2 regions of the Burkholderia oklahomensis C6786 genome follow, and region 1 is predicted to be linked to the other one. Evidence: predicted binding sites of a transcription regulator. Region 1 holds the regulator's gene; the other holds the start of a gene.
The links. Region 1 encodes LexA, which represses DNA repair genes until DNA is damaged. Its sites were predicted from a motif close to ACTGTATNNNNATACAGT; they were not measured.
Positions count from the first base shown of each region.

Region 1 (14,786 bases):
GTGCGGAGAGCCCGAAGTAGCGGGCGAATACAATCAGGTTCTCGCGGACGGTGAAGTCGGGATCGAGGTTGTCGAACTGCGGCACCACGCCGACGCGGCGCCGCGCATGCCGCGCGCGAGACGGCACGGACTCGCCGCACAGGCTGATCGAGCCCGCGTCCGGATACGTGATGCCGAGCAGCATCTTGAGCGTCGTGGTCTTGCCGGCGCCGTTCGGGCCGAGCAGGCCGAAGCATTCGCCGGGCTGCACGTGAAAGGACAAGCCGTTGACGACGAGCTTGCCGTCGTAGCGTTTCTCGACTGCCTGAAAATCGATCGGTGCGACGGACATGGGCAAGTGAATATCGATTGGAATCGTGCAATACGAACGGGCCATTCTAGTGCATCGATCGCATTGCTTCAGCGCGCTTGCCTCGTCACGGCGCACATTGCTCGACTTCGTGCATCGCATCATCGCGCGTTCGCGGCGCGGGGCGAATCAGCGTTTTCCTGCGCTTGCATCTGGAATTGCGGCGCAGCATGATGGGTTCCATGCGCCGGTCGCGCATTAGGGAGGCCAAGATGGCTAGCTATAAAAAAATACTGTTGTGCTACGACGGCACGCTCGAGGGCCGCAAGGCATTGAGATGCGGCGCCGATCTGGCACGCGATCTGAAAGCCGAAGCACACTTGCTGTCGGTCGTCGATATGCGATCGAGCATCGCGCAAAGCGCCGGCCTGCTGACCGATGTCGCCTGCAGCCGCTTCGAGGAAACCGCACGCGAGATCCTGCAAGAGGGCGTCGACTGGCTGACCGAGCACGGTGTGCAGGCGCAGGGGCATTTCGCGTTCGGCTACCCGATCGACGAGATCGCGAATCTCGCGACCAAGCTCAACGTCGATCTCGTCGTGGTCGGCCATCGCTGCCGTAGCGGTTTGTCGCGGTGGTGGATGGGGTCGGGCAACACGCAACTGCTCGATCGCGTGTCGTGCAGCATTCTGGTCGCGTGCTCGTCGCCGGCGGAGCAGAAGGCTGAAAGCGCGAAGGAAGCAACCGCGGCGGCAGCCGGACGCTGACTACGCCACCGACGCACATCGGCGCGTGGCGCTACGGAGCATGAATCGGCTGCGCGGGGGGCAGCCGATATTCGCCGCTTCGCCTGATCGCCGATGGCCATCATCGGGTAATCTCGCCATCGGTTTTCGCCATCGGTTGATCGGGCAAACGAATCGAACCGGTTCCAGCCGATTTGCAAAGCCGCGCGGCGGGCGGGTCCGGCGGCTCGTCTCGCATCGTTTGAAATCGCCCCGGCCCTCTGCCGTTTCCGTGCGCATGCGCCGGGCCCGGCATTCACGCTTGCTTCATGCGGCATGCGGCCGACGGGCCGATTCAAATTCACTCGCCGTGCAAATCGACCGCCGATAATTTCCAGCCGAGGATTCCGCTGCGACGAAAGATCGCGGCATAGCGCGCGCTGCCGTCGTCGCGGCGATACGTGACGATGAATTCATCGAAGCTCCGGTAGGCGGCGCTCGTCTGCGGCGATGTGCCGGATGGCGAACTTGCGGCGGCGGACGGCGTGCCGGATGCGGGCAACGGCGCGGCTTGCGCCGCCGTGTCGCTCGCGGCAGGCGTCGCGTCGCTTGACGCGGCAACTGAATGGCCGGGGCCACCCGACGACGCACCCGCCGCAGGCGCCACGGCCGCTGCCTGGCTCGCCGCTTGATCGCCGGGCCGGCTCAACTCCGGCGGCCGTTGCCCGGACTGCGCGCGCGGCGGCAAGCCGTTCATCAGCGCGGCGACGCCTTCGGGCGTCGCGTAAGCATCGACGAGCGGGCCGACAAGCGCCGAGCCGATCAGCGCGCCGATGATCGCGATCGGATTGTCGCGTTTTTGCGCGTCGATGCGCCGCATCAATTCGTCGGCGAGCTGCTGCTTCAGGCTGATCCGCAAAGCGGGGAAATCGACATAGGTGCTGATCGCCTGCGCATCGCGCGCATCGATCGCCAGCTTCAGCTGCCTGAGCGCGAGATAGGGCGACGCATACGCATAGACGATCACCGCCGCGGCGACGACAAGCGCCACGACGATCGAAACCGGCTTCAGGAATCGCCTTTGCAGGCGCATGGCAGAATTCAAACGGCCTCCACGACGAGACGGGCGCACGGGCTCCGCAGATCAGAGACCTTGTTGCGTCAGCGAACGTTCCTCGGCGATGCAGCGATCGATCATCCGGCAGATCGCATCGACCGTGCCGACCATGATGAATCGCGACGGCCCATGATAGACGCGCACCGGCGCGCGCCGCTCGGGTTCCGCGTGATGGAGCGAACCGTTCAGCGACACGCGCGCGAATGCCGGCAGTGCGGACGGCAGCAGCGACGGCTGCGCGTCGTGCTCGCCGCGCGGCTGGGCGGCGACGAGCGGCGCGCATGGCGTGCGTCCGCGCAGATGGCGCAGGCGGCCGAATTGGCGGAAGGGCAGCAGGCGGGCGAGGCGTTCCATAGGGTTCTCCAGATCCAGTCGAATGGCGGGATAGACGGGCGTTGCCGCGGGCGGGCTGCGGGGCGGTCAGAACTCGCCCGGGCGGATCAGCCCGACGGCGATGCCTTCGAGCGCGAATTCCGCGCTGCCGGCCTTCACGAAGATGTTCTCGTAATCGGGGTTCTCGGCGATCAACTCGACGCCGCCGGGCCGGCGCTTCAGGCGCTTGACCGTGACGTCGTCGCCGAGCCGCGCGACGATGATCTGGCCGTCCTTCGCCTCGGTCCGCTTCTGCACGGCGAGCAGATCGCCGTCGAGGATGCCGGCGTCGCGCATCGACAGGCCGCGCACCTTCAGCAGGTAGTCCGGCTTGCTCGAGAAGAGTGCGGGATCGCATGCGTAGTGCTGCGAGATGTGCTCCTGCGCGAGGATCGGGCTACCCGCCGCGACGCGGCCGACGAGCGGCAGCGACAGCTGCATCAGCGCCGCGTGCGGCAGCGTCAGCTGGTGCGGCGAATCCTCGATGCCGATCAGGCGAATGCCGCGCGACGCGCCCGCCGCCAGCTCGATCACGCCCTTGCGTGCGAGCGCCCGCAAGTGCTCCTCGGCCGCGTTCGGCGAGCTGAAGCCCAGCTCGGCGGCGATTTCCGCGCGAGTGGGCGGAAAGCCGGAGCGCTCGATCGCGCGACGGATCAAATCGAACACTTGCTGCTGACGGGCGGTGAGTTTGATCATGGCATGACTGTATGGATAGACAGTGAGCTGTATTTTTATACAGTGCTCGGGGAAATTCAAGCGTTACTTGAAGTTCGGCGCTATCACGGCGATTTCGCCGCGATCCGGCTGCGTCGCAGCGCCGCTTCGGCCGCGATAGCCGTCGATCGGGCGGTCGTTACCACTTTTGAGTATTAAAAAATGAGGAACGATTATTTTTAATGATGAAACCTGTTCGTTAGACTGGCCCGACATCACAACCCATGACCCACACGGAGAACAACGGATGGTCAAGCGCAACACGGGGCTGGCGGGCGGCGCACGTCGTCTCATCGCATCACTCGCGCTCGGCGCGGCGGCGGCGCTCGGCGCGCTCACGCCGGCGCTCGCGGACACGACGTTCCTGAACGTCTCGTACGATCCGACGCGCGAGCTCTATCAGGACGTCAATCAGGCGTTCGGCAAGGAGTGGAAGGCGAAGACGGGCGAGACGGTGAACTTCAAGCAGTCGCACGGCGGCTCGGGCGCGCAGGCGCGCTCGGTGCTCGACGGCCTGCAGGCCGACGTCGTGACGCTCGCGCTTGCATACGACATCGACGCGCTCGCGAACAAGGGCCTCATCGACAAGGATTGGCAAAAGCGCTTGCCGGACAACGCGTCGCCGTACACGTCGACGATCGTGTTCCTCGTGCGCAAGGGCAATCCGAAGGGCATCAAGGACTGGGACGACCTCGCGAAGCCGGGCGTGTCGATCGTCACGCCGAACCCGAAGACGTCGGGCGGCGCGCGCTGGAACTACCTCGCCGCCTGGGCGTACGCGCAGCACAAGCCGGGCGGCAATGCGCAGACGGCGAAGGATTTCGTCTCGAAGCTGTACAGGAACGCGGGCGTGCTCGATTCGGGCGCGCGCGGCGCGACGACGAGCTTCGTGCAGCGCGGGATCGGCGACGTGCTGATCGCGTGGGAGAACGAGGCGTTCCTGTCGATCAAGGAGTTCGGCGCCGACAAGTTCGAGATCGTCGTGCCGTCGGCGAGCATTCTCGCGGAGCCGCCCGTCGCGGTCGTCGACAAGGTGGTCGACAAGAAGGGCACGCGCAAGCTCGCGGACGCGTATCTGAACTTCCTGTACAGCAAGGAAGGGCAGGAGATCGCCGCGCGCAATTACTACCGGCCGCGCTCGAAGGACGTGCCGGCCGCGCTCACGAAGCAGTTCCCGAAGCTGAAGCTGTATACGGTCGACGACACGTTCGGCGGCTGGACCCATGCGCAGAAGACGCATTTCGCCGACGGCGGCGTGTTCGATTCGATCTACAAGCCGCAATGAGCGACGACGGGCGGCGCGCCGCGATCGGCGCGCCGTTCCGCAACACAACGACATCGGCTTGACGGACGCGCCGGCAACGCGCGTCCGTCAAGCCGTCGAACCCATGTGCATCACCCTGGAAGAGCATTCCGCATGACGACGTTCACCTTCCGCAAGCCGAGCGCGCTGCCCGGATTCGGCGTGACGCTCGGCATCACGCTGGCCTACCTGAGCCTCGTGGTGCTGATTCCGCTCGCCGCCACTTTCCTGAAGACGGCCACGCTCACCTGGGATCAGTTCGTCGCCGCGACGACGTCGCCGCGCGTGCTCGCGTCGTACCGGCTGACGTTCTCGGCCGCGTTGGGCGGCGCGCTCGTCAACGCGGTGTTCGGCTTTCTCGTCGCGTGGGTGCTCGTGCGCTACTCGTTTCCGTTCAAGCGGCTCGTCGACGCGATCGTCGATCTGCCGTTCGCGCTGCCGACGTCGGTCGCCGGCATCTCGCTCGCGGCCGTCTACGCGCAGAACGGCTGGATCGGCAGCTATCTCGCGCCGCTCGGCATCAAGATCGCGTTCACGCCGTTCGGCGTGCTCGTCGCGCTGACGTTCATCGGCCTGCCGTTCGTCGTACGCACCGTGCAGCCGGTGCTCGAGGATTTCGAGCGCGAGCAGGAGGAAGCGGCCGCGTGCCTCGGCGCGTCGCGCTGGCTCGCGTTCCGGCGCGTCGTGCTGCCCGCCGTGACGCCCGCGCTCCTGACGGGCTTCGCGCTTGCGTTCGCGCGCGCGCTCGGCGAATACGGCTCGGTGATCTTCATCGCGGGCAACGTGCCGATGAAGTCGGAGATCACATCGCTCCTCATCATCACGAAGCTCGAGCAGTACGACTATGCGGGCGCGACGGCGCTCGCCGTCGTGATGCTCGTCGTGTCGTTCGTGATGCTGCTCCTCATCAATACGCTGCAGTGGTATCTGCAGCGCCGCACCAGCCGCGGCGCAAGCGGCCCGGCGCCGACGGCGCACGCGGCGACCGCCCTCGGAGGCGCGCAATGAGCCACGACGCCGTTCAATCACGCGCCGTCGCGGCGCCCGCCGATGCGCGCCGCGCCGCCGCCGACGCGAGTGCGCGCGCCCGGCGCCTCGATCCCGTCAGCGAGCCGCGCGCGGTGCGCTGGCTGCTCACGGGCACGGCGCTCGTGTTCCTCGCGCTCTTTCTCGTCGTGCCGCTCGCCGCGGTGTTCTTCGAGGCGCTGCGCAAGGGCCTCGATTTCTATCTCGAATCGCTCGCCGACCCGGATGCATGGTCGGCGATCAAGCTGACGCTGACCGTCGCCGCGATCGCGGTGCCGCTCAATCTCGTGTTCGGCGTGTGCGCGTCGTGGGCGATCGCGAAGTTCGAATTCAAGGGGAAGGCGCTCCTGACGACGCTCATCGACCTGCCGTTCTCGGTGTCGCCCGTGATCTCGGGCCTCGTCTACGTGCTGCTGTTCGGCGCGCAGGGCTGGTTCGGGCCCTGGCTGCAGGCGCACGACGTGCAGATCATCTTCGCGGTGCCGGGCATCGTGCTCGCGACGATCTTCGTCACGTTCCCGTTCGTCGCGCGCGAGCTGATCCCGCTGATGCAGGCGCAGGGCTCCGACGAGGAGGAGGCCGCGCGCGTGCTCGGCGCGTCCGGCTGGCAGATCTTCCGCCGCGTGACGCTGCCGAACGTGAAGTGGGGCCTGCTGTACGGCGTGATCCTCTGCAACGCGCGCGCGATGGGCGAGTTCGGCGCGGTGTCGGTCGTGTCCGGCCACATCCGCGGCCAGACCGACACGATGCCGCTGCACGTCGAGATTCTCTACAACGAGTACAACTTCGCGGCCGCGTTCGCGGTGGCGTCGGTGCTCGCGCTCCTCGCGCTCGTCACGCTCGCGCTCAAGCTCTTCGCCGAGCGACGGCTGTCCGCCGAACTCGCGGGCGGCCGCGACGCCGCGCCCGCCGCGCATCCGAGCGCCGCCGTCACTTCGTCGATTTCATAAAGAGGCAAACCAGATGGGCATCATCGTTCGTAACCTGCACAAGCGTTTCGGCGACTTCACCGCGCTCGACGACGTCACGCTCGACTTTCCGGCGGGCGAGCTCGTCGCGCTCCTCGGGCCGTCCGGCTGCGGCAAGACGACGCTCCTGCGCGTGATCGCGGGCCTCGAGCACGCGGATTCGGGGCAGGTTGTGCTGCAAGGGCTCGACGTCGCATCGGTCGGCGCGCGCGAGCGGCAGGTCGGCTTCGTGTTCCAGCACTACGCGCTGTTCCGGCATATGACGGTGTTCGAGAACGTCGCGTTCGGGCTGCGCGTGAAGCCGCGCCGCGAGCGGCCGAGCGAGGCCGCGATCCGCGACAAGGTGCACGAATTGCTGTCGCTCGTGCAGCTCGACTGGCTCGCGCAGCGCTATCCGTCCGAGCTGTCGGGCGGCCAGCGGCAGCGGATCGCGCTTGCGCGCGCGCTCGCCGTCGAGCCGAAGGTGCTGCTGCTCGACGAGCCGTTCGGCGCGCTCGACGCGAAGGTGCGCAAGGAGCTGCGCAGCTGGCTGCGCCGGCTGCACGACGACTTGCACATCTCGACGATCTTCGTCACGCACGATCAGGAGGAGGCGCTCGAAGTGGCCGACCGGATCGTCGTGCTCGATCACGGCCGCGTCGAGCAGGTCGGCAGCCCGCAGGACGTCTACGACCATCCGCGGAGCGCGTTCGTCTACGAGTTCCTCGGCGCGGCGAACCGGCTCGACGGCACCGTGAACGGCACGGGCTTCGTCGCGAACGGCGCGGCCGGGGCGATCGCCGTCGACGCGGATTTCGCGGGCCCGGCGCGCGCATACGTGCGGCCGCACGACCTGGCGCTCGTCGCGCCGGGCGCGCGCGCGGACGGCATCGCGGCCGACGTGCGGCGCGTCGTGCCGCTCGGCGGCTCGGTGCGCGTCGAGCTCGCCGTGCGCGCGGGCGGCGTGCTCGAAGCGGAGCTCGATCGCAACGCATGGCGCGCGCTCGCGCTCGACGTCGGCGACGCGCTGACGGCCGTTCCGCGCGCGGTGCGCGTGTTCCCGGCGCGCTGAGCGCCCGCGCGCGGATCGATTGCGGACGATCGATTTCAAACCAACAAAGACATCGCCTGAGAGGCTACCCATGAACTTTCAACAGTTGCGCTTCGTGCGCGAGGCCGTGCGGCAGAACATGAACCTGACGGAAGTCGCGAACGTGCTGTATACGTCGCAGTCGGGGGTTTCGAAGCAGATCAAGGATCTGGAGGACGAGCTCGGCGTCGACATCTTCATTCGCCGCGGCAAGCGCCTCACGGGCCTCACGGAGCCGGGCAAGGCCGTCCATCAGCTGATCGAGCGGATGCTGCTCGACGCGGAGAATCTGCGCCGCGTCGCGCGCCAGTATGCGGACCAGGACAGCGGCCACCTCGTCGTCGCGACGACCCACACGCAGGCGCGCTACGCGCTGCCGAAGGTGATCCGCCAGTTCACCGACGTTTATCCGAAGGTGCATCTCGCGCTGCGCCAGGGCAGCCCGCAGCAGATCGCGCAGATGATCCTGAGCGGCGAGGCGGACATCGGCATCTCGACCGAGGCGCTCGACCGCTATCCGGACATCGTCACGTTCCCGTGCTATTCGTGGCACCACGTCGTCGTCGTGCCGAAGGGGCATCCGCTCGTCGGCCGCGAGAAGGTGACGCTCGACGACATCGCCGAGTATCCGATCATCACGTACGACCAGGATTTCACCGGCCGCTCGCACATCGACCAGGCGTTCGCGAACGCGGGCGCGGTGCCGGACGTCGTGTTGACGGCGATCGACGCGGACGTGATCAAGACCTACGTCGAGCTCGGGATGGGGATCGGCGTCGTCGCCGCGATGGCGTACGACGCGCAGCGCGACACGGGGCTCGTCGCGCTCGACACGCAGCACCTGTTCGAGGCGAGCACGACGCGCGTCGGGTTGCGCCGCGGCGCGTTCCTGCGCGCGTACGCATACCGGCTGATCGAGATGTTCGCGCCGCATCTGTCCGAAGGCGAGATCGCCGGGCAATTGCGGGAAGCGGCCTGAGTCCGGGCGAGCGCGAGCGGTTCGAGGCGGTTGCGGCGGCGGAATGCGCGGCGGCGATTCGGCTGCCGTGCGAAGCCGTCGCGCTGTGCCGCCCGATTTTCTGATTTCCCGGCCTCGATGCCGCGATGCGTCGATCGCGCGCCGCCGGATCGGCGTCCTTGGCTTCGGCCCCGGCCGCGCGCCCGGGGCCGGCGTCAAGTCGAACGCTTCGCCGTTGCCGGACGGTTGGCCGGATGCCGTCATCGAGCCGCCATCGCAACCCCGTCCGTTCGGTGCGCCGATTCCCGCCGCCGCCGCGCCGCGGCCGGTCCTTCGCATGGCCGCCGCCGCCGCGCCGCCTGTCGTTTTCCTTTCCGCACGTTCTCCGAACAAACCCTTAAACGCCCGAATCGGCGTTGCGTAATACGAAGAAAAAGCTGACGATAGGCGCTCCCGATATGAAGAAAAAGGACCGGGATGCGCAGTTTGCGCGGCCAACCGGACGCAGGCAGTCTCTTCCGACGTATTCCCTTCGTGGCGCAGAGGTTCGAAACGCCCAAGTCGATTTGGTTTGCGCAAACGTTTGCTCGTCGTCAAAACGACACTCGGTCCGCCCGGGACAACAACCACTGCCAGGAGAGTCGCATGGATGTCAGCCTCCGCCGCCGCGTGCTAGTCGCCGCGGCCGTTTGCGTCGCCGTCGCCGCTGCCGGGCCGTTCTCGGTCGCACGGGCCGAGACCGCGCACAAGCCGAAGGTCGCCCTCGTGATGAAGTCGCTCGCGAACGAGTTCTTCCTCACGATGGAAAACGGCGCGAAGGAGTATCAGAAACACAACGCGAGCCAGTTCGATCTCGTCACGAACGGCATCAAGGATGAAACCGACACCGCGAGCCAGATCCGCATCGTCGAGCAGATGATCGTGTCCAAGGTCGACGCGATCGTGCTCGCGCCCGCCGATTCGAAGGCGCTCGTGCCCGTCGTGAAAAAGGCCGTCGACGCGGGGATCATCGTCGTCAACATCGACAACCGGCTCGATCCGGACGTGCTCAAGTCGAAGAACCTGAAAGTGCCGTTCGTCGGCCCGGACAACCGCAAGGGCGCGCGGATGGTCGGCGACTATCTCGCGAAGCGGCTGAAGGCGGGCGATGCGGTCGGCATCGTCGAGGGCGTGCCGACGACGACCAACGCGCAGCAGCGCACCGCGGGCTTCCAGGACGCGATGAAGGCGGCCGGCGCGAAGGTCGTGTCGGTCCAGTCGGGCGAATGGGGGATCGACAAGGGCAATGCGGTCGCGTCCGCGATGCTCAACGAATATCCGAACCTGAAGGCGCTCCTGTGCGGCAACGACAACATGGCGATCGGCGCCGTGTCCGCGGTGCGCGCGGCGGGCCGCCAGGGCAAGGTGTACGTCGTCGGCTACGACAACATCAACGCGATCAAGCCGATGCTGAAGGACGGCCGCGTGCTCGCGACCGCCGACCAGTACGCGGCGAAGCAGGCCGTGTTCGGCATCGACACCGCGCTGAAGGCGCTCGCCGAGCACCGCAAGCAGGCCGACATGACGGGCGTCGTCGCGACCCCGGTCGATCTCGTGACGAAGCCGTAACCCGGCGCGGCGGCGCCCGGCGCGCCGCTCAAGATCGCCGCGAGGCGGCCGTTATCACGTCGGAGCGTGACCCAGGCCGCCTCGCGTCCTCGTCCGCGCGGCTGCGCGGATCGCGTGAACCGCATTTCTTCAGGACCGCGATGGATTCGACCGACCCAGATTCGACGCATAACGCGCCGACGCTCGTCGTGACCGGCATCGGCAAGACATATGCCGAGCCCGTGCTCGCCGACGTGTCGCTGTCGCTGCATCCGGGCGAGGCGCTCGCGCTGACGGGCGAGAACGGCGCGGGCAAGAGCACGCTGTCGAAGATCGTCGCCGGGCTCGTCGCGCCGACGGCCGGCGCGATGCGGCTCGCGGGCGCGCCGTATGCGCCTCGCAGCCGCGCGCACGCGGAGGCGCTCGGCGTGCGGATGGTGATGCAGGAGCTCAACCTCGTCCCGACGCTCACCGTCGCCGAAAACCTGTTTCTCGACCGCTTGCCGCACCGGTTCGGCGTGATCGACCGCCGGCGGCTCGCCGACGACGCGCGCGCGGCGATGGCGCGCGTCGGGCTCGACGCGCTCGATCCGGACACGCCCGTCGGCGCGCTCGGGATCGGCCATCAGCAGATGGTCGAGATCGCGCGCAGTCTCGCGGGCGACTGCCGCGTGCTGATCCTCGACGAGCCGACCGCGATGCTGACCGCGCGCGAAGTCGAGCTGCTGTTCGATCAGATCGCGCGGCTGAAGGCCGAAGGCGTCGCGCTCGTCTACATCTCGCACCGGCTCGAGGAGCTCGCGCGGGTCGCGGAGCGGGTCGCCGTGCTGCGCGACGGCCGGCTCGTGCACGTCGACGGGATCGACGCGCAGCCGACCGAGCGGCTCGTCGCGCTGATGGCCGGGCGCGAGATCGCCGAGCAGGCGGTGCACGGCGCGCGCACGCCGGGCGCGCCGCGCCTGAGGGTCGAGCGCCTGTCGCGCGGCGACGCGGTGCGCGACGTGTCGTTCGACGTGCGCGCGGGCGAGATCTTCGGCATTTCCGGGCTGATCGGCGCCGGACGCACCGAACTCTTGCGGCTCATCTACGGCGCGGATGCGGCCGATGACGGCGCCGTGTCGATCGGCGATCCGCCGCGGCCCGCCGCGATCCGCTCGCCCGCCGACGCGGTGCGTCACGGAATCGCGCTCGTGAGCGAAGACCGCAAGGGCGAAGGGCTGCTGCTGCCGCAGTCGATCGCGGCGAACCTGTCGCTCGGGCAGCTCACGCGCGTCGCGCGCGGCGGGATCGTCGACGCGCAGCGCGAAAACGCGCTCGCGGCGCGGCAGATCGACGCACTGCGGATCCGCGCGCGCGGCCCGGCGCAGGCGGTGTCGGAACTGTCGGGCGGCAACCAGCAGAAGGTTGCGATCGGACGCTGGCTCGGGCGCGACATGGGCGTGCTGCTGTTCGACGAGCCGACCCGCGGGATCGACGTCGGCGCGAAGTTCGACATCTACGCGCTCCTCGACGCGCTCGCGCGCGAAGGCCGCGCGATCGTCGTCGTGTCGAGCGACCTGCGCGAGCTGATGCTGATCTGCGACCGGATCGGCGTGATGTCGGCGGGGCGCATGGACGCCGTATTCGCGCGCGGCGCGTGGACGCAGGATGCGCTTCTCGCCGCGGCCTTCGCCGGCTACGCGCGCCGCGACGCGGCATCGCATCCGCTCGACGACAGCCGGCCCGCCGCGTGACCGGGAGCCCGGCGCGGCGAACCCGGCTCGCGCCCGACGCGCCACTCAATCCACCGAGACAGCAACACACAGGACTTCCACGATGAACGACCGATCCATCGACCGAAACGCCAATGCCCCGTCCGGGCAGGCGGCCGCCGTCGCGACGAAGCGGGCCGGCGTGCGGCTCGGCCTGTCGAACTACGTCGGACTCGCGCTCGCGCTCCTTGCGCTGATCGCGCTTTTCTCGACGCTCAGCTCGCACTTCCTGACGTACGACACGTTCAGCACGATCGCGAACCAGATTCCCGATCTCGTCGTGCTGTCGGTCGGCATGACCTTCGTCCTCATCATCGCGGGGATCGACCTGTCGGTCGGCTCCGTGCTCGCGCTCGCGGCGTCGGTCGTGAGCGTCGCCGCGCTGCGCTGGCAGTGGCCGCCGCTCGCCGCCGCGCTCGTCGGCGTCGCGGCGGCCGCCGCGACGGGCACGCTGACGGGCGCCGTCACGGTCGGCTGGCGGATCCCGTCGTTCATCGTGTCGCTCGGCGTGCTGGAGGCGGCGCGCGGCGTCGCGTACCAACTGACGAATTCGCGCACCGCGTACATCGGCGACGCATTCGACTTCCTGTCGAATCCGATCGCGCTCGGCATCTCGCCCGCGTTCCTGATCGCGGTCGCGGTGATGGTCGTCGCGCAATTCGTGCTCGCGCGCACGGTGTTCGGCCGCTATCTCGTCGGTATCGGCACGAACGAGGAAGCGGTGCGACTGGCCGGGGTTAACCCGCGCCCGTATAAAATCATCGTTTTCGCGCTGATGGGCGCGCTTGCGGGGCTCGCCGCGCTGTTCCAGATCTCCCGGCTCGAAGCCGCCGATCCGAACGCGGGCGCGGGCCTCGAGCTGCAGGTGATCGCGGCCGTCGTGATCGGCGGCACGAGCCTGATGGGCGGTCGCGGCTCGGTCGTCAGCACGTTCTTCGGCGTGTTGATCATCTCGGTGCTCGCGGCGGGGCTCGCGCAGATCGGCGCGAACGAGCCGACCAAGCGCATCATCACCGGCGCCGTGATCGTCGTGGCCGTCGTGCTCGACACGTATCGCAGCCGGCGCGCGCGGGGATAGCAAGAACAACGAACCAGAGAGAAACGGAATGGCGACGATCAAGGATGTGGCGGCCATCGCCGGCGTGTCGTTTACGACGGTGTCGCACGTGGTCAACAATTCGCGGCCCGTGTCGGCCGACGTGCGGGCCAAGGTCGAGCGGGCGATCCGCGAGCTCAACTACGTGCCGTCGGCCGTCGCGCGCTCGCTGAAGGCGCGCTCGACGGCCACCATCGGCCTCGTGGTGCCGAACAGCACGAACCCGTATTTCGCCGAGCTCGCGCGCGGCATCGAGGATCAATGCGCGCTGTCCGGCTACTGCGTGTTCCTGTGCAACTCGGACGACGATCCGGAAAAGCAGCGCAACTACCTGCGCGTGCTGCAGGAAAAGCGCATCGACGGGCTCATCATCGCGTCGGCGGGCGACGACGCGGTGCTCGCGCAGACGCTCGCCGACACGCGCGAGCCGCTCGTCGTGGTCGACCGGAACATCGAGGGGCTCGCCGCGGATCTCGTGCAGATCGACCACGAGCGCGGCGCGTATCTCGCGACGCGGCATCTGCTCGAGCTCGGCCACGCGAAGATCGGCTGCATCACGGGCGCCGTGTCGACCGCGGTGAGCGCGATGCGCGTGCACGGCTTCATTCGCGCGATGGCCGAGCGCGGCATCGACATCGTGCCGGGCGCGATCGCCGAAAGCGATTTTTCGTGCATCGGCGGCTATCACGCGGCCGTGCGCCTCTTCGACACCGTGCGTCCGAGCGCGATCTTCGCGGGCAACGACCTGATGGGGCTCGGCGCGCTGCGCGCGGCCGCCGAGCGCGGGATCCGCGTGCCGGCCGACTGCTCGATCATCGGCTTCGACGACATCGAGCTGTCGCGCTACACGTACCCGGCGCTGTCGACGGTCGGCCAGTCGGTGCGCGCATTGGGCGAAATGGCCGCGCAGACGCTGATCGAGCGGATCGGCTGCGGCGCGTCGGGCGCGCCGCAGCGCCGGCGCGTCGTGTCGCCGCGCCTCGTGCTGCGCGAATCGACGACCGTCTACGTGGAGCCGGCCGACGCCGGGTATCGCGGATGACGGCGGCGCCCGAACGTGCGGCGGAACGCGCCGCGCCTGCACGCGGCGGCAGGGTGATGGTCGTCGGCAGTCTCAACGTGGATCTCGTCGTGCGCTCGCCGCGGCTGCCGCAGCCGGGCGAGACGCTCGCCGGCCGCTCGTTCGCGCAGGCGGCGGGCGGCAAGGGCGGCAACCAGGCGGTCGCGGCCGCGCGGCTCGGCGCGCAGGTCGCGATGCTCGGGCGCGTCGGCGCCGACGAGCACGGCGCCGCGCTGCGCGCGGGGCTCGTCGCCGAAGGGATCGATTGCGGCGCGCTGTCGGTCAGCGCGACGGCGACGACGGGCGTCGCGCTCATCGTCGTCGACGATGCGAGCCAGAACGCGATCGTGATCGTCGCGGGCAGCAATGGCGAAGTGACGCCCGACTCGATCGCCGGGCATGAGGCGGCGCTCGCGGCCGCGGACGTGCTGATCTGCCAGCTGGAGACGCCCGAGGATGCGGTCCGTGCGGCGCTTGCCGCCGGCCGCCGGCTCGGCAAGACGGTCGTGCTGAATCCGGCGCCCGCCTCCCGTCCGCTGCCCGCCGGCTGGCTGCCGCTCGTCGATTACCTGATCCCGAACGAAGTCGAAGCCGCCGCGCTGACCGGGCTGCCGGTGCGCGATCCGGCGAGCGCCGAGGCGGCCGCGCGTGCGCTCGCGGCGGCGGGCGCGCGCAATGTGATCGTCACGCTCGGCGGGCAGGGCGCGGTCGCGCTGACGGCCGACGGCGCGGCGCGCCACTATCCGGCGCC
Region 1 is NZ_CP009555.1:3,908,114-3,922,899, reverse strand. It holds gene nodI (nodulation factor ABC transporter ATP-binding protein NodI) at 1-331, opposite strand, end outside; gene BG90_RS17375 (universal stress protein) at 562-1,056, shown strand; gene BG90_RS17370 (DUF2939 domain-containing protein) at 1,376-2,119, opposite strand; gene BG90_RS17365 (hypothetical protein) at 2,159-2,485, opposite strand; gene lexA (transcriptional repressor LexA) at 2,552-3,199, opposite strand; gene BG90_RS17350 (sulfate ABC transporter substrate-binding protein) at 3,465-4,502, shown strand; gene cysT (sulfate ABC transporter permease subunit CysT) at 4,635-5,528, shown strand; gene cysW (sulfate ABC transporter permease subunit CysW) at 5,525-6,496, shown strand; gene BG90_RS17335 (sulfate/molybdate ABC transporter ATP-binding protein) at 6,510-7,565, shown strand; gene BG90_RS17330 (CysB family HTH-type transcriptional regulator) at 7,636-8,562, shown strand; gene BG90_RS35255 (hypothetical protein) at 8,606-8,965, shown strand; gene BG90_RS17325 (sugar ABC transporter substrate-binding protein) at 9,187-10,149, shown strand; gene BG90_RS17320 (sugar ABC transporter ATP-binding protein) at 10,290-11,861, shown strand; gene BG90_RS17315 (ABC transporter permease) at 11,944-12,957, shown strand; gene BG90_RS17310 (LacI family DNA-binding transcriptional regulator) at 12,986-14,017, shown strand; gene rbsK (ribokinase) at 14,014-14,786, shown strand, end outside.

Region 2 (14,786 bases), 1.1 Mb from region 1:
GCGCCTGCCGCCCCCGCAGCGCCGCAGAAAGCGGCCGCTGCCGGCAAGAAATAATCCGGTCTGCTGACGATTCCGGCGCCGGCGATCCGGCGGCCGGCGGTTGGGTGATGCCTCCTTCAGGCGCCGCTTCGGCGGCGAATTCCCGCGGCGCACGCCGCGGGCTTTTTGCGTTGCCCGAATACCCGGGCGAAGGCCGCATGTCCACGCGCGCGGCCGGCTTGACGGCCATCGTGCGCGTCCGTTTCTCCGCTGGTTTACAATCGATCAATTCATCGGCATCGGATAAACGTGACGTTCATGGCTTACAAAACTATCGAAGACACGATCGGCAATACTCCGCTCGTGCAACTCGTCCGCTTGGCGGACGACGAGATTCGCGCCCGCAACAACGTGATTCTCGCGAAGCTGGAAGGCAACAATCCGGCGGGTTCGGTGAAGGACCGTCCCGCGCTGTCGATGATCCGCAAGGCGGAGGAGCGCGGCACGATCAAGCCGGGCGACACGCTGATCGAGGCGACGAGCGGCAATACGGGGATCGCGCTCGCGATGGCGGCGGCGATCCGCGGCTACAAGATGGTGTTGATCATGCCGGAGGATCTGTCCGTCGAGCGCCGCCAGAGCATGGCCGCGTACGGCGCCGAAATCGTGCTGACGCCGGTGAAGGGCGGGATGGAGTTCGCGCGCGATCTTGCTGAGCAGATGCAGCGCGAAGGCAAGGGCGTGATCCTCGACCAGTTCGCGAATGCCGATAATCCGCTCGCGCATTACGAAGGCACCGGCCCGGAAATCTGGCGCGAGACCGACGGCCGCATCACGCACTTCGTGTCCGCGATGGGCACGACGGGCACGATCATGGGCACGTCGCGGTATCTGAAGGAAAGGAATCCGAACATCGAGATCGTCGGTGCGCAGCCGGAAGACGGCTCGCGCATCCCGGGCATCCGCAAGTGGCCGGAAGCGTATCTGCCGAAGATTTTCGATCGCAGCCGTGTCGACCGCGTCGAGAACGTGAGCCAGGCCGCATCCGAGGCGATGGCGCGCAAGCTCGCGGCCGTCGAGGGCATCTTCTGCGGAATCTCGTCGGGCGGCGCGTGCGAAGTCGCGCTGCGCATCGCGCGGCAGGTCGAGAACGCGACGATCGTGTTCATCGTCTGCGACCGCGGCGACCGTTATCTGTCGACGGGCGTATTCCCTGCGTAACGCGCGGCGTCGTCGGGCAGGATTGCCAAAGAAAAAGCGCCGCTGTCGGCGCTTTTTTCATTCGGGCGGCCGCGCGCCGTTTCATTCCGACGAAGGCTGTGCGGCGGGCGCGGTATTGTCCGGCGGCGACGTCAGCGCACCGCTCGCTTCCATTTGCTCCTTCACGCGCTCGCCCAGCTGATACACGGCGAGCGCATAGAAGAAGCTGCGGTTGTAGCGGGTCAGCACGTAGAAGTTCTGCAGTCCGAGCTTGTACTCGGTCGCGCGGCCGGGCGTCGGCAGGTCGATCACAGTGACGGGCGTGCTCGCCTCCGACGCGATGTTGACGGACGGCTCGTCGAGCACGAGGCCCGCGCGCAGCAATTGCGACAACACCCAATGCGGCTCGGGCCGGCCGTCGGCCGCCGCTTGCGCGACGCCCTGGCTGCCCGTGTCGGGCGCGATGTTCCACACCACCGGCCGGCCGGTTTCCCAGCCGTGCTGCTTCAGATAGTTCGCGACGCTGCCGATCGCGTCGGCCTGGCTCGCGCGCAGGTCGATGTGGCCGTTGCCGTCGTAATCGACCGCGTATTCGCGGATGCTGCTCGGCAGGAACTGCGGAATGCCGACCGCGCCCGTGTACGAGCCGAGCACGCTCGTCGGATCGAGCTGGCTGTCGCGGGTCCACACGAGGAAGTCTTCGAGGTTCTTGCGGAACGTCGCCTGGCGCGTGTCGCGATTCGGCGTGCTCGGATAGTCGAACGCGAGCGTCGTCAGCGCGTCGAGCGTACGGAAGTTGCCCATGTAGCGGCCGTAGATCGTCTCGACGCCGATGATGCCGACGATCACTTCGGGCGGCACGCCGAATTCCGCCGACGCGCGTTGCAGTGTCCCCTGGTTCGCGCGCCAGAATTTCACGCCCGCGTTCACGCGCACCGCGTCGAGAAAGCGCGATTGATAGACGCGCCAGTTCTTGACCGTGGGCGACGGCGCGGGCATCACGAGCTTCGCGGCGGTCGCCGAGTAGCTGACGCGCGCGAAGAGCGCATGCAGCGCGTTCGCGTCGAAGTCGTGGCGCGCGACCATGTCGGCGATGAACGCGTCGATCTTCGGATTGTTCGCGTAGCGCTGCGGAACGATTTCTTCTTCGAACGTCTGTCCTTGCGGCACGCTCGATTGCGGCTGTGCTTGCGCGACGACGGCCGCGGCGGGCTGCGTCTGCGCGACGGCGGCGGACGCGAAGAGCGTCGCGGCAAGCGACAGCGCGGCGAGCGGCAAGCGAAGACGGAAAGCGAGCGGGGCGGGTGCGGCAGGCTGGTTGAAAGTCATGTCGAAGCGAAGCGGACGGGGCGGATGATTTCGGGGCAGTATAACCGACACGTCCGCCGCGCCGGCCCGGCGCGGAGTGCGATGTGGTAAGTTAGCGGCGAAGTTCGCACCAGACGATATCGCGGACATCCTTGACGGAGACCTGCGGCGCGCACCGGCCGCGTCGCGGAACGAGCTTATGCCAACGGCCTTTTACACGCACCCCGACTGCCTGCTGCACGAGATGGGGGAGTGGCATCCCGAGTCGCCGGCGCGGCTGTCGGCGATCCAGGATCAACTGATCGCGAGCCGCATCGACGACCTGATCGTCCATGAGACGGCGCCGTTCGCGAGCGAGACGGCGCTTGCCCGCGTGCACACGCAGGCGCACATCGACTACATCCGCAGCCGGATTCCGAAGGAAGGCTACGTCGAGATCGATCCCGACACGTCGATGAACCGCCATACGTGGCGCGCGGCGCTGCGCGCGGCGGGGGCGGCCGTCGAGGCGACCGACGCGGTGCTCGAAGGCCGCTACGACAATGCGTTCTGCAGCGTGCGTCCGCCCGGCCATCATGCGGAGCCCGCGCGCGCGATGGGTTTTTGCTTCTTCAACAACGTCGCGATCGCCGCGCGCCACGCGCTCGAGATTCACGGACTGGAGCGCGTCGCGATCATCGATTTCGACGTTCATCACGGCAACGGCACCGAGGCTGCATTCGCGAACGACGAGCGCGTGCTGATGTGCAGCTTCTTCCAGCATCCGCTGTATCCGTTCTCGGGCGTCGATCATCAGGCGCCGAACATGGTCAACCTGCCGATGCCCGCGCGCACGAACGGGATGGCGGTGCGCGAGGCGGTCGATCTGATGTGGCTGCCGCGGCTCGACGAGTTCAAGCCGCAGATGCTGTTCGTGTCGGCGGGCTTCGATGCGCATCGCGAGGACGACATCGGCGGGATGGGTCTCGTCGAGGCCGACTACGAGTGGCTCACGACCCAGATCTGCGAAGTCGCGCGGCGACATGCGCAAGGTCGGATCGTGAGCTGTCTCGAAGGCGGCTACAACCTGTCCGCGCTCGGGCGCAGCGTGGTCGCGCATTTGCGCGTGCTTGTCGGGGGGTGAGCGCGCGTCGAGCGTCGCGCAGGCAGGCGGCTGCACTTCGGTGCGTCCGGGCGGGCGAGCGCGGCGACGAGCCAACGAGCGTGCGCGCTCCGACGGGCTCGTGCGGCGAAGGCGCCTATCCGCGCAGCCGGTCCCGGCATCTGGCCGCGAAGCCGCGTAGCGGACGCGATCGTCCGACTTCCCTCCCATCTGCGGATACGCGGGCTCAGCCGCGCATCCGCATCCGATCCGGGCATTTCAGTTTCGCTCGGGCGCCCGCGCCAGGATCCATTCGATCAACGCGCCGATCACGCGCTCACGTTCCAGATCGTTCATCGTCTCGTGATAGCCGCCTTCGTACAGCGTGAGCGTGCGGTCGGGCGAGCCGACGTGCGCGCCGAAATCGCGGCTGCCGTCGGGTTCGGTCAGCTTGTCGGCAGTGCCATGATAGACGAGGACGGGCACGCGCAGCGCCGCGCGGCCGCGCTCGATCCGCTGCATCGCGTCGAGAATTTCGGCGCCGGTGCGCGCCGGTACCGAGCCGTGATGGACGAGCGGATCGGCGCGATTCGCGGCGACCGCGGCCGGATCGCGCGACAGCAGTGCGGCGTCGATCTTGATCGCCGGAAAGCGGGGCCACGCGCGGCTGATGAAGCGGCTCATCGCGAGCATCCATTTCGGCACGTCGCGCCCGGGCGCGAGCGCGGGGCTCGACAGGATGAGGCCCGCGAACCCGGGGCGGCGCGCGGCCGCGCGTTCGACCATGTAGAGCGCGGCGACCGCGCCGCCCATGCTGTGCCCCATCAGGAAGAGCGGGGCGTCGTCGCGCGCCGCGCTCGCGACGAGCGCATCCGCGTCCTGCAGATACTGATCGAAGCGCTCGACCCACGCGCGTGCGCCGGGCGAATGTCCGTGTCCGCGCAGGTCGGCCGCGACGACTTCGATGCCCGCCGCAGTCAGCCGCTCGGCGAGCGCCTGGTAGCGTCCCGCGTGCTCGGCGAGCCCGTGCACGAGCGCGACGGTCGCGCGCGGTGCGGCGAACGACGCGGGGGCGGGCCACCGGTATGACGCGAGCTCGAGCCCGTCGCCGGTGCGCAGGCGTTCGCGCCGCGGGGCCACGCCGGTATCGGCCGTGGCGGCGGAGCGGGGCGGAGTCGAAGCGGCAGCATCCATGGCGGGAGTCTCCGGAGCATGTTGTTATGAAGGATGCGCTCGATCATAGACGCGGTCCGTGACGGCCCGTGCGGGCGCATTCCTCTAATCGCGTTTGGTTATGAAAAGGTGGAAATCGATTATTAAGGGAAATGTGGCGGATGCGGTAAACTCGCGGGTCATTCCCTAGATGCGGCGGCGGTCGACAGCGAAGTCCGGCACATCCGGCTGCGCCGTTCCGCCGTTTTGTTTACATGATCGAAATTCGCAACCTTTCGCAGCGTTTCGAGGGGCCTCGCGGCTGGATCGAAGCGTTGCACAACGTCAACCTGACGATTCCGCAGGGCGAGGTCTTCGGCATCATCGGCCGCAGCGGCGCGGGCAAGAGCACGCTCGTGCGCACGATCAACCTGCTCACGCGGCCGTCGGAAGGCAGCGTGATCGTCGACGGCCGCGACCTGACGCAGCTGTCCGCGAGCGAGCTGCGCAACGCACGGCGCGACATCGGGATGATCTTCCAGCACTTCAACCTGCTGTCGTCGCGCACCGTGTTCGACAACGTCGCGCTGCCGCTCGAGCTCGCGGGCGTGAAGCGTGCGGAGATCGAGGCGACCGTGCTGCCGCTGCTCGACCTCGTCGGCCTCGCCGCGCAGAAGGACCGCTATCCGGCGCAGATCAGCGGCGGCCAGAAGCAGCGCGTCGGCATCGCGCGCGCGCTCGCGAGCAAGCCGAAGGTGCTGCTGTCCGACGAAGCGACGTCCGCGCTCGATCCCGAGACGACGCGCGCGATCCTCGACCTGCTCCGGCGCATCAACCGCGAGCTCGGCCTCACGATCGTCCTCATCACGCACCAGATGGAAGTGATCAAGGACGTGTGCGATCGCGTCGCGGTGCTCGACGCGGGGCGCGTCGTCGAAGAGGGCAACGTGATCGACGTGTTCATGCGGCCGCACCACGAAGTCACGCGCGCGCTGATCGGCGACGTGATCGCGCAGGAGCTGCCGCCCGCGATGAAGGCGCGCGTTGCCGAGCGCCTGAAGACGGGCTCGGGGCATCTGTTGCGCCTCGCGTTCACGGGCTCGGGCGTCGATCAGCCGATCCTGTCGGAGACGATCCGGCGCTACGAGCTGGACTTCAACATCCTGCACGGCCAGATCGACGAGATCCAGGGCCGCGCGTTCGGTTCGCTCGCGGTGCTCGCGACGGGCGAGCCGGGCAAGGTGGGGCAGGCGTTCGCGTATCTGCGCGAGCAGGGCGTCGTCGTCGAGGAGCTTTCGTATGTTGAGTGAAATGTTCGATATGTTTGTGCAGTCGTTCTGGGAGACGCTGATCATGGTCGGCATCTCCGGGGCGGTCGGCGCGCTCGTCGGCCTGCCGCTCGGCGTGCTGCTCTATCTGACCGATCGCCAGGGCGTGCTGCAGAGCCTCGCGGTGAACCGCGTGCTGGGCGGCATCGTCAACGCGGTCCGCTCGACGCCGTTCATCATCCTGCTCGTCGCGGTGATCCCGTTTACGCGCCTGGCCGTCGGCTCGTCGATCGGCACCGCGGCGGCCGTCGTGCCGCTCACGATCGCGGCGGCGCCGTTCATCGCGCGGCTCGTCGAGACGGCGCTGCGCGAAGTCGACCGCGGCCTCATCGAAGCCGCGCAGGCGATGGGCGCGACGACGGGCCAGATCGTGTTCAAGGTGCTGCTGCCCGAATCGCTGCCGGGCATCGTCGCGGGGCTCACGATCACGTTCGTGTCGCTCGTCGGCTATTCGGCGATGGCGGGCGCGATCGGCGGCGGCGGGTTGGGCGACCTCGGGATCCGCTACGGCTATCAGCGCTATCTGCCGGAAGTGATGTGGACGGTCGTCGCGATCCTGATCGTGTTCGTGCAGATCGTGCAATCGTTCGGCGACTGGCTCGTGCGGCGCCTGAGCCACAAGTAAAACAACCGATTGCGCGCGAGCGCCGCGCGTCGCGACCGGCGGCGGCGCCGCAACCGCAGAGGAGATCCGGAGATGCAACGAAGAACGATGCTCAAGCTTGCCGCCGCGTTCGGCGCGGCCGCATGCGTCGCGAGCGCGCAGGCGCAGGCGCGGACGATCAAGGTCGGCGTGACGGGCGGCCCGCACGCACAGGTGATGGAGGAAGTGAAGAAGGTCGCCGCGAAGAACGGGCTCGACATCAAGATCGTCGAGTTCTCGGACTACGTGCAGCCGAACGCGGCGCTCGCGGCGGGCGACATCGACGCGAACAGCTATCAGCACTATCCGTATCTCGAAGCGCAGGTGAAGGATCGCGGCTACAAGATCGTCAAGGTCGCGGACACCGTCACGTTCCCGATGGGGATCTATTCGAAGCGCGTGAAGTCGCTCGCGGAGCTGCGCCCGGGCGCGCGGATTGCGATTCCGAACGATCCGACGAACGGCGGCCGCGCGCTGTTGCTGCTGCAGAAGCAGGGCCTGCTGAAGCTGCGCGACGGCGCGGGCCTGAAGGCGACGCGCTTCGACGTCGCCGACAATCCGAAGCAACTGAAGCTCGTCGAGCTCGACGCCGCGCAGATTCCGCGCTCGCTCGCCGACGTCGACGCCGCCGCGATCAACACGAACTACGCGATGGAGGCCGGGCTCAAGCCGAAACAGGACGCGATCGCGATCGAGGGTCCGAACGGCCCGTACGCGAACATTCTCGCGGTGCGCGCCGAAGACAAGGACAAGCCGTGGGTCGCGAAGCTCGTCGCAGCGTACCGGTCGCCCGACGTGAAGCGCTTCATCGAGCGCCAATTCGGCGGCGCGGTGATCACCGCGTGGTGAGCGGAACGCGGGGCGCCGCCGATTAGAGGCGGCGGTCGAAAGCCCGGGCTTGGCGTCCGGGTTTTTTCTCTTTTAAAATAGAACGACCGTTCGCTATTATCGGCATGCCGCAAGGGGGCGCTATCCTCGGTAGCCGCAAATTGAATGACCGGCGTTGCCGCCGCGTGGGCGAGCCTCGCTATAAAATGGCCGCTGGTCGTATTCGTAACTTTGGAGCGTGTGCATGAAAATCCTGGTGCCAGTGAAGAGAGTGGTCGATTACAACGTGAAGGTCCGGGTGAAGACGGACGGCACGGGGGTCGATATTGCGAACGTGAAGATGTCGATGAATCCGTTCGACGAGATCGCGGTCGAGGAGGCGGTGCGCCTGAAGGAAGCGGGCGTGGCGACCGAAGTGATCGCGGTGTCGGTGGGCGTTGCGCAGGCTCAGGAAACGCTTCGCACGGCGCTCGCGATCGGCGCGGACCGTGCGATTCTCGTCGAATCGAACGACGAAGTGCAGCCGCTCGGCGTCGCGAAGATCCTGAAGGCGCTGGTCGACAAGGAGCAGCCGCAGCTCGTGATTCTGGGCAAGCAGGCGATCGACGACGATTCGAACCAGACGGGCCAGATGCTGGCCGCGCTCGCGAACCTGCCGCAGGCGACGTTCGCGTCGAAGGTGACGGTCGCCGACGGCCGTGCAACGGTCGCGCGTGAAGTGGACGGCGGCGCGGAGACGCTGTCGCTTCAACTGCCCGCGGTGGTCACCACGGATCTTCGCCTGAACGAGCCGCGCTACGTGACGCTGCCGAACATCATGAAGGCGAAGAAGAAGCCTTTGGAAACCGTGAAGCCGGAAGACCTGGGCGTGGACGTTGCGCCGCGTCTGAAGACGCTGAAGGTGGTGGAGCCGCCGAAGCGCGCGGCGGGCGTGAAGGTGCCGGACGTGAAGACGCTGGTCGAGAAGCTGAAGACCGAAGCCAAGGTGCTGTAAGGGGAGCGGAAAGAAATGACGATTCTGGTAATTGCCGAACACGACAATGGGTCGATCAAGGCGTCGACGCTGAACACGGTGGCTGCCGCGCAGAAGATCGGCGGCGATATTCACGTGCTGGTCGCGGGTCACAACGCGCAGGGCGCGGCCGACGCGGCGGCGAAGATCGCGGGTGTCGCCAAGGTGCTGTTGGCCGACGCGCCGCAACTCGAAGCGGGCCTCGCGGAGAACGTCGAGGCGACCGCGCTGAACGTCGCGAAGGACTACTCGCATATCCTCGCGCCGGCGACCGCCTACGGCAAGAACATTGCGCCGCGCATTGCGGCGAAGCTGGACGTCGCGCAGATTTCGGACATCACGGCGGTGGACTCGGCCGACACGTTCGAGCGCCCGATCTACGCGGGCAACGCGATCGCGACGGTGCAGTCGAGCGATCCGATCAAGGTGATCACGGTGCGCGCGACGGGCTTCGATCCGGTTGCGGCCGAAGGCGGCAGCGCGTCGGTCGAGAAGATCGACGCGGCGGCAGACAGCGGCATTTCGCAATTCGTCAGCCGCGAGGTGACGAAGCTGGAGCGTCCGGAACTCACCAGCGCAAAGATCATCGTGTCGGGCGGCCGGGGCTTGGGCAGCGGCGAGAACTACACGAAGGTGCTGGAGCCGCTGGCGGACAAGCTGCAGGCGGCGCTGGGCGCGTCGCGCGCGGCGGTCGACGCGGGCTACGTGCCGAACGACTACCAAGTGGGCCAGACGGGCAAGATCGTCGCGCCGCAACTGTACATCGCGGTGGGCATTTCGGGCGCGATCCAGCATCTGGCAGGGATGAAGGATTCGAAGGTGATCGTCGCGATCAACAAGGATCCCGAAGCACCGATCTTCAGCGTGGCCGACTACGGCCTCGTCGGCGATCTGTTCACGCTCGTGCCGGAGCTCGTGAACGAGCTCGGCTGACGCGCAGCGCGCGTCGCGTTCAGCGCACGAGCAAGTCGAACATGAACAAAGGGGCGCGGCGAGCGCCCCTTTTCACACCATAAACGGACTAGGAGAGGAGCACCATGAGCTATACCGCACCCGTCAAGGACATGCTGTTCGTGATGAAGGAACTGGCCGGCATCGACGAGGTCGCGAAGCTGCCCGGCTACGAGGACGCCGGCTTCGATACGGCTGCCGCCGTGCTCGACGAATCGGCGAAGTTCTGCGGCGAGGTGCTTGCGCCGCTGAACGTCGAAGGCGACAAGAATCCGAGCAGCTGGAAGGACGGCGCCGTCACCGCGACGCCCGGCTTCAAGGAGGCGTTCCGCCAGTTCGTCGAAGGCGGCTGGCAGGGGCTGCAACATCCGACCGAATACGATGGACAGGGCCTGCCGAAGCTGATCGCGACGCCGTGCATCGAGATGCTGAACGCGTCGAACCTGTCGTTCGCGCTGTGTCCGCTCCTGACCGACGGCGCGATCGAGGCGCTCCTCACGGCCGGCACCGACGAACAGAAGTCCAGCTATGTGCCGAAGCTCATCTCCGGCGAGTGGACGGGCACGATGAACCTGACCGAGCCGCAGGCGGGCTCCGACCTCGCGCTCGTGCGCTCGCGCGCGGAGCCGCAAGGCGACGGCTCGTACAAGGTGTTCGGCACGAAGATCTTCATCACGTGGGGCGAGCACGACATGGCGGGCAACATCGTCCATCTCGTGCTCGCGCGCACGCCGAGCGCGCCCGAAGGCGTGAAGGGCATCTCGCTCTTCATCGTGCCGAAGTTCCTCGTCAACGACGACGGCAGCCTCGGCGCGCGCAACGACGTGCACTGCGTGTCGATCGAGCACAAGCTCGGCATCAAGGCGAGCCCGACCGCGGTGCTGCAGTACGGCGACCACGGCGGTGCGGTCGGCTATCTCGTCGGTGAAGAGAACCGCGGCCTCGAGTACATGTTCATCATGATGAACGCGGCGCGCTTCGGCGTCGGCATGCAGGGGATCGGCGTCGCCGACCGCGCATACCAGAAGGCCGCCGAGTTCGCGAAGGAGCGTGTGCAGAGCCGTCCGGTCGACGGCTCCGCGAAGCAGTCGGTAACGATCATTCATCACCCGGACGTGCGCCGGATGCTCGCGACGATGCGCGCGCTGACGGAAGGCGCGCGTGCGCTGTCGTACGTCGCCGCCGCGCACAGCGATCACGCGCATCGCGCCGCCGACGAAGGCGTGCGCGCGAAGCATCAGGCGATCTACGAGTACCTGGTGCCGGTCGTGAAGGGCTGGAGCACCGAGATGGTCAACGAGGTCGCGAGCCTCGGGATCCAGGTGCACGGCGGGATGGGCTTCATCGAGGAGACGGGCGCCGCGCAGTATTACCGCGATGCGCGGATTCTCGCGATCTACGAAGGCACGACCGCAATCCAGGCAAACGACCTCGTCGGCCGGAAGACGGTGCGTGACGGCGGTGCGGTCGCGAAGGCGATCGTCGGCGAGATCCGGCAGACGGTCGAAGCGCTCGGCGCGCACGACGGCCCGGCATTCGCCGCGATGAAGACGCAGTTGGCGAACGGTGCGCGCGCGCTGTCGGCCGTCGTCGATTTCGTCGTCGCGAACGTGAAGGGCGATCCGAACGCCGTGTTCGCCGGCAGCGTGCCGTATCTGAAGCTCGCGGGCGTCGTGCTGTGCGGCTGGCAAATGGCGCGCGCGCTGCTCGCCGCGCAGCACAAGCGTGCCGACGATCCGAAGTTCTACGACGCGAAGATCGCGATCGCGCAGTTCTACGCGGAGCACATCCTCGTGCAGGCAAGCGCGTTCGAGGCGTCGATCGTCGGCGCGAAGGGCGGCGAGAGCGTGCTCGCGCTGACGGAAGACCAGTTCTGATCGCCTGGTTCGGTCAGTAGACATAGAAACGAAGAACGGCGCCCTCGGAGGCGCCGTTCTTTTTGGGCGGCGTGGGCACGCATATGCGGCTGCGCCGGTCGCGCGTCAGCGCGTCATGCGTACGCCGGGCGGTGCTCGCCGTCCGTTTCGCTCAGATAGCGATGCACCGACAGGTCGTCCGCGCGGATCGCGGGCTTCTTGCCGGACATCAGGTCCGCGAGCAACTGGCCCGAGCCGCACGACATCGTCCAGCCGAGCGTGCCGTGGCCCGTGTTGAGGAACAGATTCGGCACGGGCGTGCGGCCGACGATCGGCGTGCCGTCCGGCGTCATCGGGCGCAGGCCGGTCCAGAACGACGCATTCGCCGTATCGCCGCCGCCCGGGAACAGGTCGTTTACGCACATTTCGAGCGTCTCGCGGCGCGCCTGGCGCAGCCGCTTGTCGAAGCCGACGATCTCCGCCATCCCGCCGACGCGGATGCGTTCGTCGAAACGGGTGATCGCGATCTTGTAGGTCTCGTCGAGCACGGTCGACACGGGCGCCTTCGCGGCATCGACGATCGGCGCGGTGATCGAATAGCCCTTCAGCGGGTACACCGGAATCTTCATGAGATTCGCGACGAGGTTCGTCGAATACGAGCCGAGCGCGACCACGTACGCGTCGGCGCGCACCATCTCGCCGCCGCACTGGACGCCGGCGATCTTGCCGCCCGCGATCGCGAGCGCATCGATGCTCGTATTGAAGCGAAACTTCACGCCGAGCTGCTCGGCGAGCGCGGCGAGGCGCGTCGTGAAGAGCTGGCAGTCGCCCGTTTCGTCGCCCGGCAGCCGCAGGCCGCCCGTCAGCTTGTGCGAGACCGCGGCGAGCGCCGGTTCGGCCTTCTTCAGCTCGTCGCTCGACAGCAGTTCGAACGGCACGTTCGCGTCGCGCAGCACCGCGATGTCCTTCGCGGCGCCGTCGAGCTGCTGCTGCGTGCGGAACACCTGCAGCGTGCCGCCCGTGCGGCCTTCGTACTGGATGCCCGTCTCGGCTCGCAGCGCCTGCAGGCAATCGCGGCTATATTCGGCGAGGCGCACCATGCGGCCCTTGTTCAGCGCATAGCGCTCGGTCGTGCAGTTGCGCAGCATCTGCCACATCCATTGCAACTGGAAGCGCGTGCCGTCGAGGCGGATCGCGAGCGGCGCGTGCTTTTCGAACATCCACTTGACCGCCTTCAGCGGCACGCCGGGTGCAGCCCACGGCGCCGCGTAGCCGGGCGAGATCTGGCCCGCGTTCGCAAAGCTCGTGTCGAGGGCGGGGCCGGCCTCGCGGTCGATCACCGTGACTTCGTGGCCCGCGCGCGCCAGATAATAGGCGCTCGCCACGCCGACCACGCCACTGCCCAAAATAACCACACGCATAGCTGCTCCGGATAGAAAACGCCGGACGGCGCGCGGCGCACCCGATGCGCTCTGCGATCTGCATCCGACCTAGTTTTTTGCGCTATGGTATTGTTGAGTCACTAGGTTTTGTTATTGTATTTTTCCAATTTTCAGTAAAAAAGCGATGAGAACTCAACGTCAGCCGGTACGCGCGCTCGACAAGCTGGACCGGCGTATTCTGAAGCTGCTGCAAGAGGACGGCCGCATGGCGATGAAGGACCTCGCCGAGCGCGTCGGACTGACGGTCACGCCCTGCATCGAGCGGGTGCGGCGGATGGAGCGCGACGGCGTGATCACGGGTTACCACGCGCGCGTCGATCCTGCGCAACTCGGCGCGTCGCTCCTCGTGTTCGTCGAGATCACGCTCGATCACAAGAACGGCAACATGTTCGAGCAGTTCCGCCGCGAGGTGATGAAGATCGACGAAGTACTCGAATGCCATCTCGTGTCGGGCGACTTCGACTATCTGATCAAGGCGCGGATCGGCGAGATGGCCGACTACCGGAAGCTGCTCGGCGACATCCTGCTGCAGTTGCCGGGCGCCGTGCAGTCGAAGAGCTACGTCGTGATGGAGGAAATCAAGGAGACGCTGATGATCGCGGTCGACGAGTGAGCGCGGGAGCGCGCATTCGAAGCGCTTGGCACGTGTCGCCAATTACTGTATAAATATACAGTAATTGGCGACATTGTCATTGGCGGCTTCGGCCGCTTACCAGAGGCGTGATGAGCGATCGATCCGACGTCGAATATCAGGTGGCGCCGCCCGTGCCCCGCAAGGGGCGCGGCGCGGTGGACAACCTGCAGGGGCGCTACGAGACCGTCGAGCGCGAGTTGGTCGACGACGGCTGGGCGCGCGACGAACGCGAGCCGCCTGTCCCGTTGCGCACCCAGGTGTTCGAGGAGCGCGCGAGGACGATCCTCACGCGCAACGCTTCGCCGGACATTCCGTTCAACGTGTCGCTGAATCCGTACCGCGGCTGCGAGCACGGCTGCATCTACTGCTTCGCGCGGCCGACGCACAGCTACCTCGGACTGTCGCCGGGGCTCGATTTCGAGAGCCGGATCTACGCGAAAGTGAATGCGGCGGAATTGCTCGAGCGCGAGCTCGCGAAGCCGCGTTACGTGGCGGAGCCGATCGCGCTGGGCGTGAACACCGACGCGTATCAGCCGGTCGAGCGCGAGCTGCGGATCACGCGGCAAGTGATCCAGGTGATGCACGATCACGGGCAGCCGTTCGCCGCGATCACGAAGTCGTCGCTGATCGAGCGCGATCTCGACTTGCTTGCTCGGATGGCCGAGCGTCAGCAGGTAATGGCGGCCGTCACGATCACGACGCTCGATTCCGAACTCGCGCGTGCGCTCGAGCCGCGCGCCGCGACGCCTTCGCGCCGGCTGCGGACGATCCGTGCGCTGCGCGACGCGGGCGTGCCGGTTGGCGTGAGCGTCGCGCCGATGATCCCGTTCGTCACCGAGCCCGATCTCGAGCGCGTGCTGGAGGCTTGCGCGGATGCGGGTGCGACCCACGCAAGCTATATCGTGCTGCGGCTGCCGTGGGAGGTCGCGCCGCTTTTCTCCGAATGGCTTGCCGCGCATTTCCCGGATCGCGCGGAGCGCGTGATGGCGCGCGTGCGGGACATGCGCGGCGGCAAGGATTACGACTCGGATTTCAGCCGGCGGATGAAGGGCGAAGGGATGTGGGCGGATCTGCTCAGGCAGCGCTTCAGGATGGCGGTCAAGCGCTGCGGGCTGAACGAGCGCACGCGCGGCATTCTTGATTTCTCGCAGTTTCGCGCGCCGCAGCGGCCGAAGCAGCCGAAGCCGCTCGGGCGGCCAAATGCAGCGCCGAAGGCGGACGACGGTTCGCAGCTCAGCCTGTTTTGATTCGCGCGTGGTGCGTCGACGGAGCCTGCGGATGTGTCATTGCGAGATCTGCTTCGCGGCCTCGACCTGCGATTCGAAATAGGTCTGGAAAGCGAGTGCGAGCCCCGTCATCAGCAGGAATGCGC
Region 2 is NZ_CP009555.1:2,840,837-2,855,622, forward strand. It holds gene BG90_RS12805 (ComEA family DNA-binding protein) at 1-54, shown strand, start outside; gene cysM (cysteine synthase CysM) at 298-1,200, shown strand; gene mltB (lytic murein transglycosylase B) at 1,282-2,508, opposite strand; gene BG90_RS12820 (histone deacetylase family protein) at 2,687-3,610, shown strand; gene BG90_RS12825 (alpha/beta hydrolase) at 3,848-4,687, opposite strand; gene BG90_RS12830 (methionine ABC transporter ATP-binding protein) at 4,996-6,030, shown strand; gene BG90_RS12835 (methionine ABC transporter permease) at 6,020-6,673, shown strand; gene BG90_RS12840 (MetQ/NlpA family ABC transporter substrate-binding protein) at 6,746-7,540, shown strand; gene BG90_RS12845 (electron transfer flavoprotein subunit beta/FixA family protein) at 7,764-8,513, shown strand; gene BG90_RS12850 (electron transfer flavoprotein subunit alpha/FixB family protein) at 8,529-9,464, shown strand; gene BG90_RS12855 (acyl-CoA dehydrogenase) at 9,569-11,359, shown strand; gene BG90_RS12860 (D-amino acid dehydrogenase) at 11,473-12,759, opposite strand; gene BG90_RS12865 (Lrp/AsnC ligand binding domain-containing protein) at 12,905-13,393, shown strand; gene BG90_RS12870 (PA0069 family radical SAM protein) at 13,504-14,661, shown strand; gene BG90_RS12875 (NINE protein) at 14,698-14,786, opposite strand, start outside.
Region 2: BG90_RS12870 (PA0069 family radical SAM protein) is a predicted target of LexA. The motif match lies at 13,438-13,455, and genes of this name have one in related genera.